3 regions of the Mesorhizobium sp. M2A.F.Ca.ET.042.01.1.1 genome follow, and region 2 is predicted to be linked to each of the others. Evidence: riboswitches for the same ligand, from Rfam matches in the RefSeq annotation. Region 2 holds a riboswitch; each other region holds the start of a gene.
The links. Region 2 has a riboswitch for cobalamin ahead of EOA23_RS03645 (aromatic ring-hydroxylating dioxygenase subunit alpha). Riboswitches for the same ligand answer to the same signal wherever they lie in the genome.

Region 1: it holds a riboswitch for cobalamin, as region 2 does, so the genes downstream of both, EOA23_RS20855 (CbtB domain-containing protein) here and EOA23_RS03645 (aromatic ring-hydroxylating dioxygenase subunit alpha) in region 2, are expected to answer to the same signal.
Region 3: it holds a riboswitch for cobalamin, as region 2 does, so the genes downstream of both, EOA23_RS10055 (DUF1636 family protein) here and EOA23_RS03645 (aromatic ring-hydroxylating dioxygenase subunit alpha) in region 2, are expected to answer to the same signal.

Annotation. Positions count from the first base shown of each region.
Region 1 covers NZ_RZRX01000141.1:1,190-5,523, reverse strand. Annotated here, with positions in the region: gene EOA23_RS20860 (CbtA family protein) at 104-844, opposite strand; gene EOA23_RS20855 (CbtB domain-containing protein) at 947-1,156, opposite strand; adenosylcobalamin (AdoCbl) riboswitch at 1,206-1,281, opposite strand; gene EOA23_RS20850 (histidine phosphatase family protein) at 1,387-1,959, shown strand; gene EOA23_RS20845 (PilZ domain-containing protein) at 2,103-2,375, shown strand; gene EOA23_RS20840 (DUF6428 family protein) at 2,614-3,135, opposite strand; gene EOA23_RS20835 (metalloregulator ArsR/SmtB family transcription factor) at 3,178-3,528, shown strand; partial or broken gene EOA23_RS20830 (aquaporin) at 3,561-4,021, shown strand; gene arsC (arsenate reductase (glutaredoxin)) at 4,018-4,334, shown strand, end outside.
Region 2 covers NZ_RZRX01000012.1:39,946-44,279, forward strand. Annotated here, with positions in the region: gene EOA23_RS03625 (alpha-glucosidase) at 1-83, shown strand, start outside; gene ugpC (sn-glycerol-3-phosphate ABC transporter ATP-binding protein UgpC) at 118-1,230, shown strand; gene EOA23_RS03635 (DUF680 domain-containing protein) at 1,306-1,539, opposite strand; gene EOA23_RS03640 (DUF680 domain-containing protein) at 1,609-1,815, opposite strand; cobalamin riboswitch at 2,305-2,507, shown strand; gene EOA23_RS03645 (aromatic ring-hydroxylating dioxygenase subunit alpha) at 2,616-3,863, shown strand; gene EOA23_RS03650 (hybrid-cluster NAD(P)-dependent oxidoreductase) at 3,884-4,334, shown strand, end outside.
Region 3 covers NZ_RZRX01000048.1:21,698-26,031, forward strand. Annotated here, with positions in the region: gene EOA23_RS10035 (NADH-quinone oxidoreductase subunit C) at 1-549, opposite strand, end outside; gene EOA23_RS10040 (NADH-quinone oxidoreductase subunit B) at 554-1,135, opposite strand; gene EOA23_RS10045 (NADH-quinone oxidoreductase subunit A) at 1,126-1,491, opposite strand; gene EOA23_RS10050 (winged helix-turn-helix domain-containing protein) at 1,826-3,025, shown strand; cobalamin riboswitch at 3,056-3,261, shown strand; gene EOA23_RS10055 (DUF1636 family protein) at 3,301-3,726, shown strand; gene cobW (cobalamin biosynthesis protein CobW) at 3,729-4,334, shown strand, end outside.

The DNA.
Region 1 (4,334 bases), on a different contig from region 2:
GAATTGCGAGAAAACAAAAGACCAAAGCGGCTCAGCGGTCGTGTCGACCGTTGAGCCGCTTTGGCCGCCAGGGCGAGGAACCGTGGCGGCCAACGCATGGGTTTCAGGCGTAGCGGCGGGCGGGGCCGCGCTGGTCGCGCACTGCAACCACGCGCTCGGCAACAGCGCCGAAGCCGAGTCCGACGACGGTCCACAGCACCAGCTGGATGCCGAGCGAGGCGACGCGGAATTGCCACAGCACCGTCGCCGAGAAGTTCTCCGGCACTTCGTTGATGTCGGGCAGGGCCGCCTTCACCAGCGCGAAGACGACGAGGAAGGCGAGCCCAGCCACGATCGAGGCATTCCAGGCGCCGAGCCTGCTCCACAGCCGCTGCGCCAGGCCGACCGCCGCCACCATCGCGGCGATCGAGATGACGATCATGATGAAGAACAGTTCGGTGCGGTAGGCGATGGTTTCGGGATTGCCGACTGCGGGCGGGTTGGCCGGGTATTTGAGGCTCGGAACCACGATCACGGCAAGGAAGCCGAGCAGCGCCAGCAGCGCCGAGGTGCCGCGCGGGCCGAGCGAGCCCAGCCGGCCATAGGCATAGGCGAAGACCAGCGAGAACAGCCCGCCAAGCGCCGCGCCATAGACCAGCACGCCGGTCGCCAGACCGATGCCTGCCTGCTTGGCGCGGCTGACCATCTCGGGCTCCGGCGCCTCGCCGGCGGCCTGCGCCTGCTGTTCCTCGAAGGCGATCGCCTTGTCGACCTGCGGCTCGCCATAGACGCGAGCGAAGGCGAACGCCAAAATCCCCGCCACCAGCCCGACAAGCATGCCGCGCAGCAAAAGTTTTCCGACCATGTCAGAGTCCCTTCAAGCAATTTCCCGGAAAAATTAAGCGTTTTCCGCCCGGAATTGCGTCAGACCAAAACTTAGGACGGTTCAGCCTTCGCTGAAACGCTCCTAGTGGCAGGGGAAGCCGAGCAGGTGGCGGCCGTCATGCACGAATTCATGCACTACCGTGCCGCGGATCAGCGACGTCGCGCCTTCTTCCGCGCCGACGAAATAGATCATCAGCATCAGCATCAGGCCGGCGAAGATTGCCCAGGGCAGAAGCTCGCGGACGGGAATCGCAACCGGGCCGTAGGTCGGGGCGAAGGTGGTGTCGGACATTTTGACCTCCTACTGGGATGCTGCGTCCCGTTGATCCAACTGTGGCTGCGGGATAAGGCCTGACTTTCGGCTGGTGCCGATCACAGTGGCGCGACCGTGCCGGACTCGCACCGGCTTCCAATCCCTATAGCGCTAAAACACTTGTCAGCACTTCGTTCGCCTGTCAACGACATGTAATGGTCAACGCGGCTTCGCCTGGCCGAAATTTCACTGGACCACGGAGTTTTGGCATGTTCGCCCGCCTGACGATGATCGCAAGCGGCGCGACGCAGGCCGCGCGCAAGGGCCGCTTTCCGACGGACGAGGCGCCGGAGCCGAGCGCCCTCGATCGCGCCGGCGCGATCGCTTCGTCGCTGCGCCGGGCCGACCGCGTCTGGACAAGTCCGGCGCTTGCCGCGCGCAGGACGGCCGAGGCGCTCGGCCTGGATGCCACGGTCGAGCCGCTGCTTGCCGAGCAGGATTTCGCGCGCTGGGCTGGCAAAAGCTTCGAGCAGGTGCAGGCCGAGGACCCGGCAGGCATGGCGGCCTGGTTCGCCGATCCGGACGCTGCACCCCATGGCGGCGAATCGCTTGCCGCCGTCGCCCGGCGGGGTGCCGCGCTGATGGAGCGGCTGGCCGGCGAGGGCGGGCACACCATCGCGCTCACCCATGCCGTGCCGATCCGCGCCGCCATCGTGCATGTGCTGGGCGCGCCGCTCTCCTCGGTTTGGAAGATCGACATCGAGCCGCTGTCGTTCACCGAGTTCCGCAGCGACGGCCGCCGCTGGGTGCTGCACGCGAGCGGAGTCGCCGGCGCGAGATAGCGCCGGAAACAGCTTTTCTGCTGACCTTGGGCCGCGGTGAAGACGAATCCTGCTGTTTCAGCAACCGCTAACGGAACGGAAACGCCTTGCTGCTATGGTGCTGCCCTGTGGCGAGGAGAGCCTTGCCTTAGGAGCCGCCGGATATGGCCAATTATCCCGAGACCGAGCGCCGTCTTCATGCGCGCGAATTCGTACTCAAGGAAGCCACGATCATTGCCGGTGCCGTCAGGATCGGCTGCTCGGTCAGGAATCAGCACGAGCAGGGCGCGGAGTTGCGCGTCGCCGCCGATACGGACATCCCGGAACGCTTCCTGCTCGAGGTCCCAGCCGACGATATGATCTATCGCGCCCTGGTGCGGTGGCGGCGCAACGATCGCATCGGTGTGGCGCTCTACAGCAACGCGCCGAGGGGCTGACGCGTGGTCCTCGGCAATTCGTGACTTGATCCTGTCCGGATGGAATGCAACCCGGCACATCGGGAACGCAACCGCGGCGCGTGCGTTCATGAGGGCCGATCAACTGGGATTTTCGCGCATGAGCAGGACAGCCGTTTGGGTGGCGCTGATCGCTATCATTCTCGTGGGCCTCTATTTGTTGCAGCACAATGGCATGATCAGATTCTGAAGCGGCGCAGCTTAGGCGCCGTTCGCCGGGTCAGCAGCAGCTGTTCTCTCCGCAGCAGGGCTTGCCCGCGGCCGCTTGGTCCTTCAGCCAGCGGTCACGCGGCTTGCAACTCGCCGGCCGTGGCGAAAGCTCGACCTCGATGGCGCCGCCAACGACGCTTGGCTGGGCCGCGCGGTGCAGTTCCATCGGGCGCACGCCGTCGCTGACCTCGAAGGTCAGCTTAGCCGACTGGTCGAGGGCCACGTGATCCGAGACCTTGCGGATGATCGCAGCGAACTTGCCGGCCGACATATGGACCGGCCCGCCTTCGTCCACGTCCCATAGCTGGACGAAGATCTCCGACCAGGATTCCGGATTGGCCTCGCAATCCAGCGCCGAGAACTGGCCCGCCTTCACCTCGGTGACATGATAGCCCGGTTTAACCGGCCGCCCGTCATAGCGGAACACCAGTGGCCTGTCCTTGTAGTCGGCCAGCGCGCACAGCAGGTCGCCAATGGTCAGGTCGGAGGGGTCGATCGGGGCGGCGATTTTATGATTGTCAGAAGACAGCATGTCGGCTATTCCTCATTTCAACATTTCAAGGATTATTGAAACGTGGATGAACGTCAAGCCCTGATCGCCTTTGGCGCGCTGTCGCAGGAAACCCGCCTGCGCCTGCTGCGCCTGTTGGTCGTTGCCGGACCGGAAGGCATTTCCGCAGGCTCTCTCGCCGAACAGGTCGAGGTCTCCCCCTCCAATGTCAGCTTCCACCTCAAGGAACTGGAACGGTCCGGCCTCGTCACCGCGCGGCGTGATGCCCGCTCGATCGTCTACAGCGCCGAGTACGACGCGCTGTCCGGCCTGATCCGGTTCCTGATGGAGGATTGCTGCTCGGGCCGCCCGGAAATCTGCGCGCCGGCGCTTGCCGCGCCTTGCTGCCGGCCGGGCGAGGGGACCAGGCAATGACTGCCGCGCCCTTGGCCCAGCGGGGCAAACCGATGAGCGGCTTCGATCCATTGCGCCGGTTGGTCGCCGAAGCCCTGGGCACCGGTCTGCTGGTGGCGACGGTCGTCGGTTCCGGCATCATGGCCGAGACGCTGACGCACGATACCGCGTTGGCGCTGCTCGGCAACACGCTCGCGACCGGCGCCATGCTGGTGGTGTTGATCACCATCCTCGGGCCGATTTCGGGCGCGCATTTCAATCCCGCCGTTTCGCTGGTGTTCTGCCTCAACCGGTCTCTGCCTGCCCGCGATCTCCCTGCCTATATCGCCGCGCAGTTCGCCGGCGGCGTCGCCGGCACTCGCTCACCAACAGCTTTTCCGGCATCAGGCCGGCCGATCTGCCGGGCTTCATCGTCGCCGAGCTGCTCGGCGCGCTGATCGCGCTTGCGCTGATGGGCTGGCTGCTCAAGCCCGAAACCGTTCAGCAATCCCACCCCCTGAAAGCAGAACCATGACGGTCACGATCTACCACAATCCCGCTTGCGGCACCTCGCGCAACACGCTCGCCATGATCCGCGCCAGCGGCGAGGAGCCGGTGGTGATCGAATATCTGAAGACGCCGCCGAGCCGCGAGCGGCTGCTCGAACTGATCGCGGCGATGGCGATCACGCCTCGTCAGTTGCTGCGGGAGAAGGGAACGCCTTACGCCGAGCTCGGCCTTGCCGATCCGAAATGGAGCGACGACGAGCTGATCGATTTCATGCTCGCCCATCCGATCCTCATCAACCGGCCGATCGTCGAGACGCCGAAAGGGACAAGACTGTGCCG
Region 2 (4,334 bases):
CCGGACATGGCTTTTCGGGACAGACTGGCAGCGGGCCGGTCCGCCTCGGCGGATACGGCGCCTGGTTCGGGCGCATCGACTGAACTTGCAGACAAAGATCAACGGGAGAGGACAAACATGGCCGATGTCACGCTGAACCAGGTGAAGAAATCATACGGCAACCTTAACATCCTCCACGGCATCGACCTCGACATTAAATCCGGCGAGTTCATCGTCTTCGTCGGACCGTCGGGATGCGGCAAGTCCACCTTGCTGCGGTCGATCGCCGGGCTCGAGGAGATCACCGGGGGCGAACTGAAGATCGACGGCGAGGTGGTGAACGACGTGCCGCCGTCGAAGCGGGGCATCGCCATGGTGTTCCAGTCCTATGCGCTCTATCCGCACATGACCGTCTACGACAACATGGCCTTCTCGATGAAGATCGGCAAGGAAAGCAAGGCCGAGATCGACAAGCGGGTGCGGCAGGCCGCGGAAATCCTGCAGCTCACCAAATATCTCGACCGCCTGCCCAAGGCGATGTCGGGCGGCCAGCGCCAGCGCGTCGCCATCGGCCGCGCCATCGTGCGCAACCCGAAAGTGTTCCTGTTCGACGAGCCGCTGTCGAACCTCGACGCCGCATTGCGCGTCGCCACCCGCATCGAGATCGCCAAGCTCAAGGAATCGATGCCGAACACCACCATGATCTATGTGACGCACGACCAGGTCGAGGCGATGACGCTGGCGGACCGCATCGTGGTGCTGAAGGACGGCCGGGTCGAGCAGGTCGGCACGCCGATGGAACTCTACAAGCGTCCGGGCAATCTGTTCGTCGCCCAGTTCATCGGCTCGCCGGCGATGAACATATTGCCGGCAAAGATCGAGAAGGCCGGCAATCCGACCGTGGTCAGCCATGTCGGCGACCGCAAGGCGACGGTGCCGATCGCGACGCCTGCCTCGGCGAATGGCGCGGCGGTCAGCTTCGGCGTGCGGCCGGAGGATCTCGCGATCGCCACCGGTTCCGACTACCTTTTCGAGGGCAAGGTCGACTATATCGAGCAACTCGGCGAGGTTCAGCTCGTCTATATCGATATCGGCCGCGCAGACCTGCCGCTGGTCGCCAAGCTGCCGGGCAATATCGAGGTCAAGCGCGGTGAGACACTGCGGCTCAACGCAAGCGCCGGCGATCTGCATATTTTCGACGCCGACGGCCATTCCTTCACGCTGCATCGCGAAGAAGCGAAGGCGGCCTGAGCGCAGAGCCGCTGCGGCAAAGAAAAAGCGGCGGGCCTCGGCCCGCCGCTCCTGTTTTCAAATCACGGTCGGCTGTTAACGATTGCCGAAGTGGTCGCGGTCGGCGCCCTGCGGAGCCGACTTCTGCCCGTCGCGCGACGAATTCAGCAGCTTGTAGACCGGCGAGTCGGTGCCGATCGACGAGGTGCGGGTCGTATCCACGGCGGGAGCCGGCTGGTTGACGCCGCTGTTGCCGTAATTGTCGCTGCCCGCGAAAGCAGCCGAGGAAACCGCCATGAGAGCCGCGGTGGCAAGAATGATCTTTTTCATCTCAGTACTCCTGAATTTACTGATCCGACCGAGGCGACGGGCAAACCCGTCGCCGTTCGAAGTCGGCTGTCAGTTGTTACCGAAAAGGTTGCGGTCGGCGCCCGTGGTGACAGGCTTCTGTTCAGCCGGTTCGGACTTGCGGACCGAGGCTGTGTAAGAAGAGTCGACCGTGGCGGCCGGCGGGTTGGCCGCCTGCGCGTTGTAATTGTCGCTACCGGCAAAGGCGCTGCCGGAAATTGCCAGAAGGGCGGCGGCAGTGAGAACAATCTTTTTCATTTTTGCTACTCCAGTATTTTTATTCAGTCCGTCTAGCGGCGTGTCTTGGGAATGAAATCGCGTCGTTCGGACAGCGCTGATTTGGGTGAGCCGATCGCCGGATTCCAATCACGAAGTTTTTTCGTCTGGACCATGAATCCGCATCTTGAAGTTTTCATAAGCATGCCTATGACTATATTTTTATCGAGTTTAATCAAGGACTTATGTGAGTTCGGCAGTTGGCTCACCAAGTGTGTCGGAGCGCCAACGTTCACAGCATCCTGTACGCACCGTCAACAGAAACGAACCGTTCGGTTCGATTTTAGAATCTGCTAATAGTCACTTTTTGATACTGTTAACCATCGGAGCCTTCCTGAAGCTCGTCCCGAGGAGTTCTGGAAGCCGAGGCATGGCGCAAGGACGAGACTCAGCACCGTCAATATGCCGCCCATTGTCGCGCCGCATGGATGCGATGTCGTTTTCATGCCGACGGGAAACCGGCTGTCGTGGTTAGATCAGGCCATCTCAGGTGCCGCTTCGTCGCGACGAGGCGGAGAATTGGGAAGCCGGTCGAAATCCGGCGCTGCCCCCGCAACGGTGGTGGAGTGAGGTCGCAACGGGAGACCACTGGGCCATGGGCCTGGGAAGGTGTTGCGACCGCCCGCGAGGGCAACTCCAAAGCCCGGAAACCAGCCAGAGACATTTTGAACTCGACTGATCGCGGTGGGCGGTCAAGAGGCGGACGGCGCGTGCCCGGCCCTGCCGGTGGCGGTCGTTCTTCTCCATCACCACCAGTTCAGTCCTTGATGCGAGGACAGGACATGGATGCGCGCAACGACATGCTGAGGCTCCTGCAGAGCCGCAAGCCGGGCTACTCGCTTGAGCAGCCCTTCTACACCGATCCCGACTATTTCAAGCTCGATATGGAGCTGATCTGGTATCGTGACTGGTTGTTCATCGGCCATGATTGCGAGCTGCCGAAACCAGGCAGCTACATCACCGTTCAGATCGGCGATTATCCGGTGGTGCTGGTCCGCGACCAGAAGGGAAGGATCAACGCTTTCCACAACTCCTGCCGGCATCGCGGCAGCCGCGTGTGCAACACCGACAAGGGCACCGCCGCCAAGCTGGTCTGTCCCTACCATCAGTGGACTTACGAGCTCGACGGGCGGCTGCTGTTCGCGCGCCAGATGGCGGAAGGATTCGACAAGAGCCAGTTCGGCCTGAAGCCGGTCGCCTGCGAGAGCGTCGGCGGCTACATCTTCATTTGCCTGGCAAAAGAGCCGGCCGACTTCGCGCCGATGCGCGCCATGATCGAACCCTATCTCCTGCCGCACCGGCTGAGCGAGGCGAAGGTCGCGTTCGAATCGACGATCGTCGAAAAGGGCAACTGGAAGCTCGTCTGGGAAAACAACCGCGAGTGCTATCATTGCGCCGGCAACCATCCGGAACTGTGCAAGACCTTCCCGGAAGCGCCGACGGTCACCGGTGTGCAAGGCGCCGACAGCGATCCGGAAATGCTTGCGCACTGGGCGAAATGCGAGGCGGCGGGTCTGCCGAGCCGGTTCCGGATCGACCCGGCCGGGCAATACCGCGCGACGCGCGCGCCGCTGCTGCGCGACGCCGTCAGCTACACGATGAGCGGCAAGCGCGCCGTGGCGAACAACCTGTCCGCCAGCGTCGCCGCCGACCGCATCGGCACGTTGATGCACTACCATTACCCGACCACGTGGAACCACATCCTCATCGATCACGCCGTCACCTTCCGTGTGCTGCCGATCAGCGCCACCGAGACCGCGGTGACGACGAAATGGCTGGTCCACAAGGACGCGGTGGAAGGCGTCGACTACGATCTGGCAGAACTCACCCATGTCTGGACCGAGACCAACGATCAGGACCGCCGCATCGTCGAGGAAAACGCGCTCGGAATCCTGTCGCCGGCTTACGAGCCCGGTCCCTATTCCGAGTTGCATGAGGGCGGCGTCATCCAGTTCGTCGAGTGGTACACCTCCTTCATCGGTCCGCGCCTCGCCGAAGGCGGTCGCCCGGCGCTGCGCAGCGTCGCCTGAAGGCTGAGGAGATGAACGCGATGACGGATCTCGGCCTCTATCGCCATCTCGACGAGATGGCGCCCTGGAACGACAGGCTGCAGGTGCTGGAAGTGATCGGCGTCAGCGACGAGGCGCCGCAGGTGAAGACGTTCACCTTCCGCTCCGACAATCAGACCTGGTTCCGCTACAAACCCGGGCAGTTCGTGACGCTGGAATTGCCGACGGCAGACGGGCCGCTGATGCGGACCTACACGCTGTCGTCCTCGCCGTCGCGGCCGTTCTCGATCGCGGTGACGGTGAAAGCGCAAGCCGACAGCGTCGGCACGCGCTGGATGTTCGACAATCTGAAGCCCGGCGTCCATGTGAAGGCCTACGGGCCGGCCGGCGATTTCTCGCTGCACAGCCATCCGGCGGCCAAATATCTGTTCATTTCGGCCGGGTCCGGCGTCACGCCGATGATGTCGATGCTGCGCTGGCTGAACGACTGCG
Region 3 (4,334 bases), on a different contig from region 2:
CGAGAGGAAGTCGAAATTGCGGAATTCCTGCTTGAGCTCGACCGGCTCGTAGATGACCCGCTTGGCCTCGTCGTCGTAGCGCACCTCGACGAAGCCGGTCAGCGGGAAATCCTTGCGCAGCGGATGCCCTTCGAAGCCGTAGTCGGTGAGGATGCGGCGCAGATCGGGATGGCCCGAGAACAGCACGCCATAAAGGTCGTAGGTCTCGCGCTCGTACCAGTCGGCGCCGGGATAGACAGCGGTCAGCGACGGCACCAGCGTTTCCTCGTCGGCCTGGACCTTGAGGCGGATGCGCACATTCTGTTTCGGCGACAAAAGGTGATAGACGACGTCGAAACGCTTGGCGCGTGACGGATAGTCGGCGCCGCAAATGTCGATGATCGAGATGAACTGGCAGCGCGCATCGTCGCGTAGGAAGGTCGCCACCTCGATCAGATTGCCCGGCTCGACCGAAACGGTCAGCTCGCCATAGGCAAGCACGGCTTCGCCGATGCGGCCGGAGAGCTTCTCGCCGAGATAGGTGGAGAGTTCGTTCAACGCCAGGGTCATCGGTTCACCGTTCGATCGTGCCGGTGCGGCGGATCTTCTTCTGCAGAAGGAGAATGCCGTAGAGCAGCGCTTCGGCGCTCGGCGGGCAGCCGGGCACATAGATGTCGACCGGCACGACGCGGTCGCAGCCGCGCACCACCGAATAGGAATAGTGGTAGTAGCCGCCGCCATTGGCGCAGGAGCCCATCGAGATGACGTAGCGCGGCTCCGGCATCTGGTCGTAGACCTTGCGAAGTGCCGGCGCCATCTTGTTGGTCAGCGTGCCGGCGACGATCATGATGTCGGACTGGCGGGGAGACGCGCGCGGCGCGACGCCGAAACGCTCCGAGTCATAGCGCGGCATCGAGGTGTGGATCATCTCGACCGCGCAGCAGGCGAGGCCGAAGGTCATGAACATCAGCGAGCCGCTGCGCGCCCAGGTGATCAGCGCTTCGGTCGAGGTGACAAGGAAGCCCTTGTCGGCCAGCTCATTGTTGATTTCGAGGAAGAAGGGATCGTCCTCCCCCACCGGCCTGCCGGTGTTGGGGTCGATGATGCCCTTGGGCTTCGGCGCGACGAGGGTGCCTGAACTGTCGTTCAATCCCATTCCAGCGCTCCTTTTTTCCATTCATAGGCAAAGCCGATGGTCAGCACCGCCAGAAACACCATCATCGACCAGAAGCCGAGCATGCCGAGCTTCGAGAAGGACACCGCCCACGGGAAAAGGAAGGCGACCTCGAGATCGAAGATGATGAACAGGATCGACACCAGGTAGAAGCGGATGTCGAACTTCATGCGGGCGTCGTCGAACGAGTTGAACCCGCATTCATAGGCGGAAAGCTTTTCCGGATCGGGATTGCGATAGGCCACCAGGAAGGGGGCGATGATGAGCGCCAGACCCACGATCATCGCCACGGCGATGAACAGCACGATAGGCAGATATGAACTCAGGAGTGCGCTCATGCGGCGGCTTTCCTTCGGCGGGGCAGTTCACTTTGATTACAGCAACGAACTCTAATGCGGAAGCGTGACAGTTTAACCGCTGAACCGTTTTAAGGGAGCCCATGCTGCAACGCGGCGAGGGTTAGCGCAGCGGTTTCGGTGACGCAAGTCAAACCTTGTTCAAATCGCGGCCCTGGACGCCATATCGGAAGAAACTGGTCCGATCCGCTCCTGTTTGATTTCCTTCACTTTTCACTCCACTTTTCTCTCCTGACATATCTCCCGCCATTTGCCTGCTAGCATGGCAGGAATCACCGGCTAAAAATCCAACGGACGATCGGGGCAAGGACAGCTGATGAAGGAGAAGATCTCGCTCGCCATGGCCAGGCGCATTGCGCTTGGATCACAGGGGTTCAACGACCCTCGTCCCGCAGGGGTTCCGGATCGCCGGCACCTTGCGCGCGTGCTTTCGCGAACCGGCCTGTTGCAGATCGATTCCGTCAGCGCCGTGGTACGCGCTCATTACATGCCGCTTTATTCGCGCCTCGGCCCCTATCCGCTGGCGCTCCTCGACAACGCCGCCGTTGGCCGCAAGCGCGCGGTCTTTGAATATTGGGCCCATGAGGCATCGTTCCTGCCTGTCGAGACCTACCCCTTGCTGCGCTGGCGCATGCAGCGCGCCGAGGAGGGCGAGGAGATGTATCTCGGCCTGGCTAAATGGGGCCGTGAGCGCAAGGAGATGATCGACGATATCTATAGAGAGGTCGCCGATCGCGGGCCGATCGCCGCCTCCGACATCGAAGGCCACAAGGGCAATGGCGGCTGGTGGGGCTGGAGCGAGGCCAAGCACGCCTTCGAATGGCTGTTCTGGGCCGGGCGCATCACCACCGCCTACCGGCGCGGCTTCGAGCGCTATTACGACCTGCCGGAGCGCGTTTTGCCGCAGGCCGTGCTCGACCTGCCGGTGCCCTCGGTCGAGGAGGCGCATCGCGAATTGCTGCGCATCTCGGCCCGCGCCCACGGCATCGCCACCTATAGCGACCTCCGGGACTATTTCCGGCTGGCGCCCGGCGATACGAAGGACCGCATCGAGGAACTGGTCGAAACCGGCGAATTGCTGCCGGTGAAGGTCGAAGGCTGGGATAAGCCCGCCTATCTCCACAAGGACGCGCGAATCCCACGCCGGATAGAAGCGCGCGCCCTGCTCGCCCCTTTCGATCCCGTCGTTTTCGAACGCACGCGCACCGAAAAGCTCTTCAACTTCCGCTATCGCATCGAGATCTATACGCCGGCCGAAAAGCGCCAATACGGCTACTATGTGCTGCCCTTCCTGCTCGGCGACCGGATCGTCGCCCGTGTCGATCTGCGCGCCGACCGCCCGGCCAGCGTGCTGCGCGTCCATGCCGCCTATGCCGAGCCCGACGCGCCGCCGGAGACGGCAGCCCAGCTCTTCGAGGAGCTGAAGCAGATGCAGGGCTGGCTCGGCCTGGAGGCAATCGAAGTGACACCGGCCGGCGACCTCGGACCGGCGCTGGCCGACATCGCGGCGTCGTAGCCGCGCGTTGACAGGCGCCCAGCCGTAAGCCTAAATCTTGACCCAGACGGTCTTCTCCCGGCAAAGGGAGGAGCCAAGAGGGAATGCGGTGCGGGCCCAAAAACCCAAATCCGCGGCTGTCCCCGCAACTGTAAGCGACGAGCCCCGGCCGAAAACCACTGGGATGTTCCCGGGAAGGCGGCATCTGAGGCGACGACCCGCGAGCCAGGAGACCTGCCGTCTGAGACTTTAAGTATCCGAATGCCCGGCGGGTTTTCCGGGCAAGGAGCCTGGTTTTGGATCGCAACGGCAGTTTCCCGGCAAAGATCGCGGACATTTCGTCCGAGCCCGACGCGTTGGGCGGCGTGACCGTCATCGTCTGCTCATCCTGCCGCGACGAGGCCGGGTCCGATGCGCATCCGCGCGCCGGCGCGCTGCTGGCCGATGACACGCGCCGCGCCGCCTCGAGCGAAAACATCCGCATCCGCACCGTCGAATGCCTCGGCAACTGCAAGCGCCGGCTGAGCGCGGCGCTGCTGCGCGACGGCTGCTGGAGCTACGTCTTCGGCGATCTGGAGACGACCAGCGGCGCCGACCTCGTCGCCGGCGCAAAGCTCTTCGCCACCTCGGCCGACGGCCTTATCCCCTGGCGCGGCCGGCCCGATTCCCTCAAGCGCGGCCTGGTTGCCCGCATCCCTCCTCTCGACATGCTGAAGGACTGACCATGAACGCTTCCGTTTCCCGCGTGCCCTGCACCGTCGTCACCGGCTTCCTCGGCGCCGGCAAGACGACGCTGATCCGCAACCTGCTCGAGAACGCCAAGGGCAAGCGGCTGGCAATCATCGTCAACGAATTCGGCGATGTCGGCATCGACGGCGAGATCCTGAAAGGCTGCGGCGTCGACACCTGCCCGGAGGAAAACATCGTCGAGCTCGCCAATGGCTGCATCTGCTGCACCGTCGCCGACGATTTCGTGCCGGCGCTCGACCAGATCCTGTCCCGCACGCCGAAGGTCGACCACATCCTGATCGAGACTTCCGGCCTCGCTCTGCCGAAACCGCTTGTGCAGGCTTTTCAGTGGCCGACGGTGAAGAGCCGCGTGACGGTTGACAGCGTCGTTGCCGTGGTCGACGGCCCGGCGCTGGCCGACGGCCGCGTTGCCTCCGACATGGATGCGCTCCAGGCGCAGCGCGCGGCGGACGACTCGCTCGACCATGACGATCCGGTCGAAGAGGTGTTCGAGGACCAGATCGCCTGCGCCGACCTGATCATCCTGTCGAAGAGCGATCTGATGGACGCGGCGGGCTCTCAGCGCGCCAACGCCGTCATC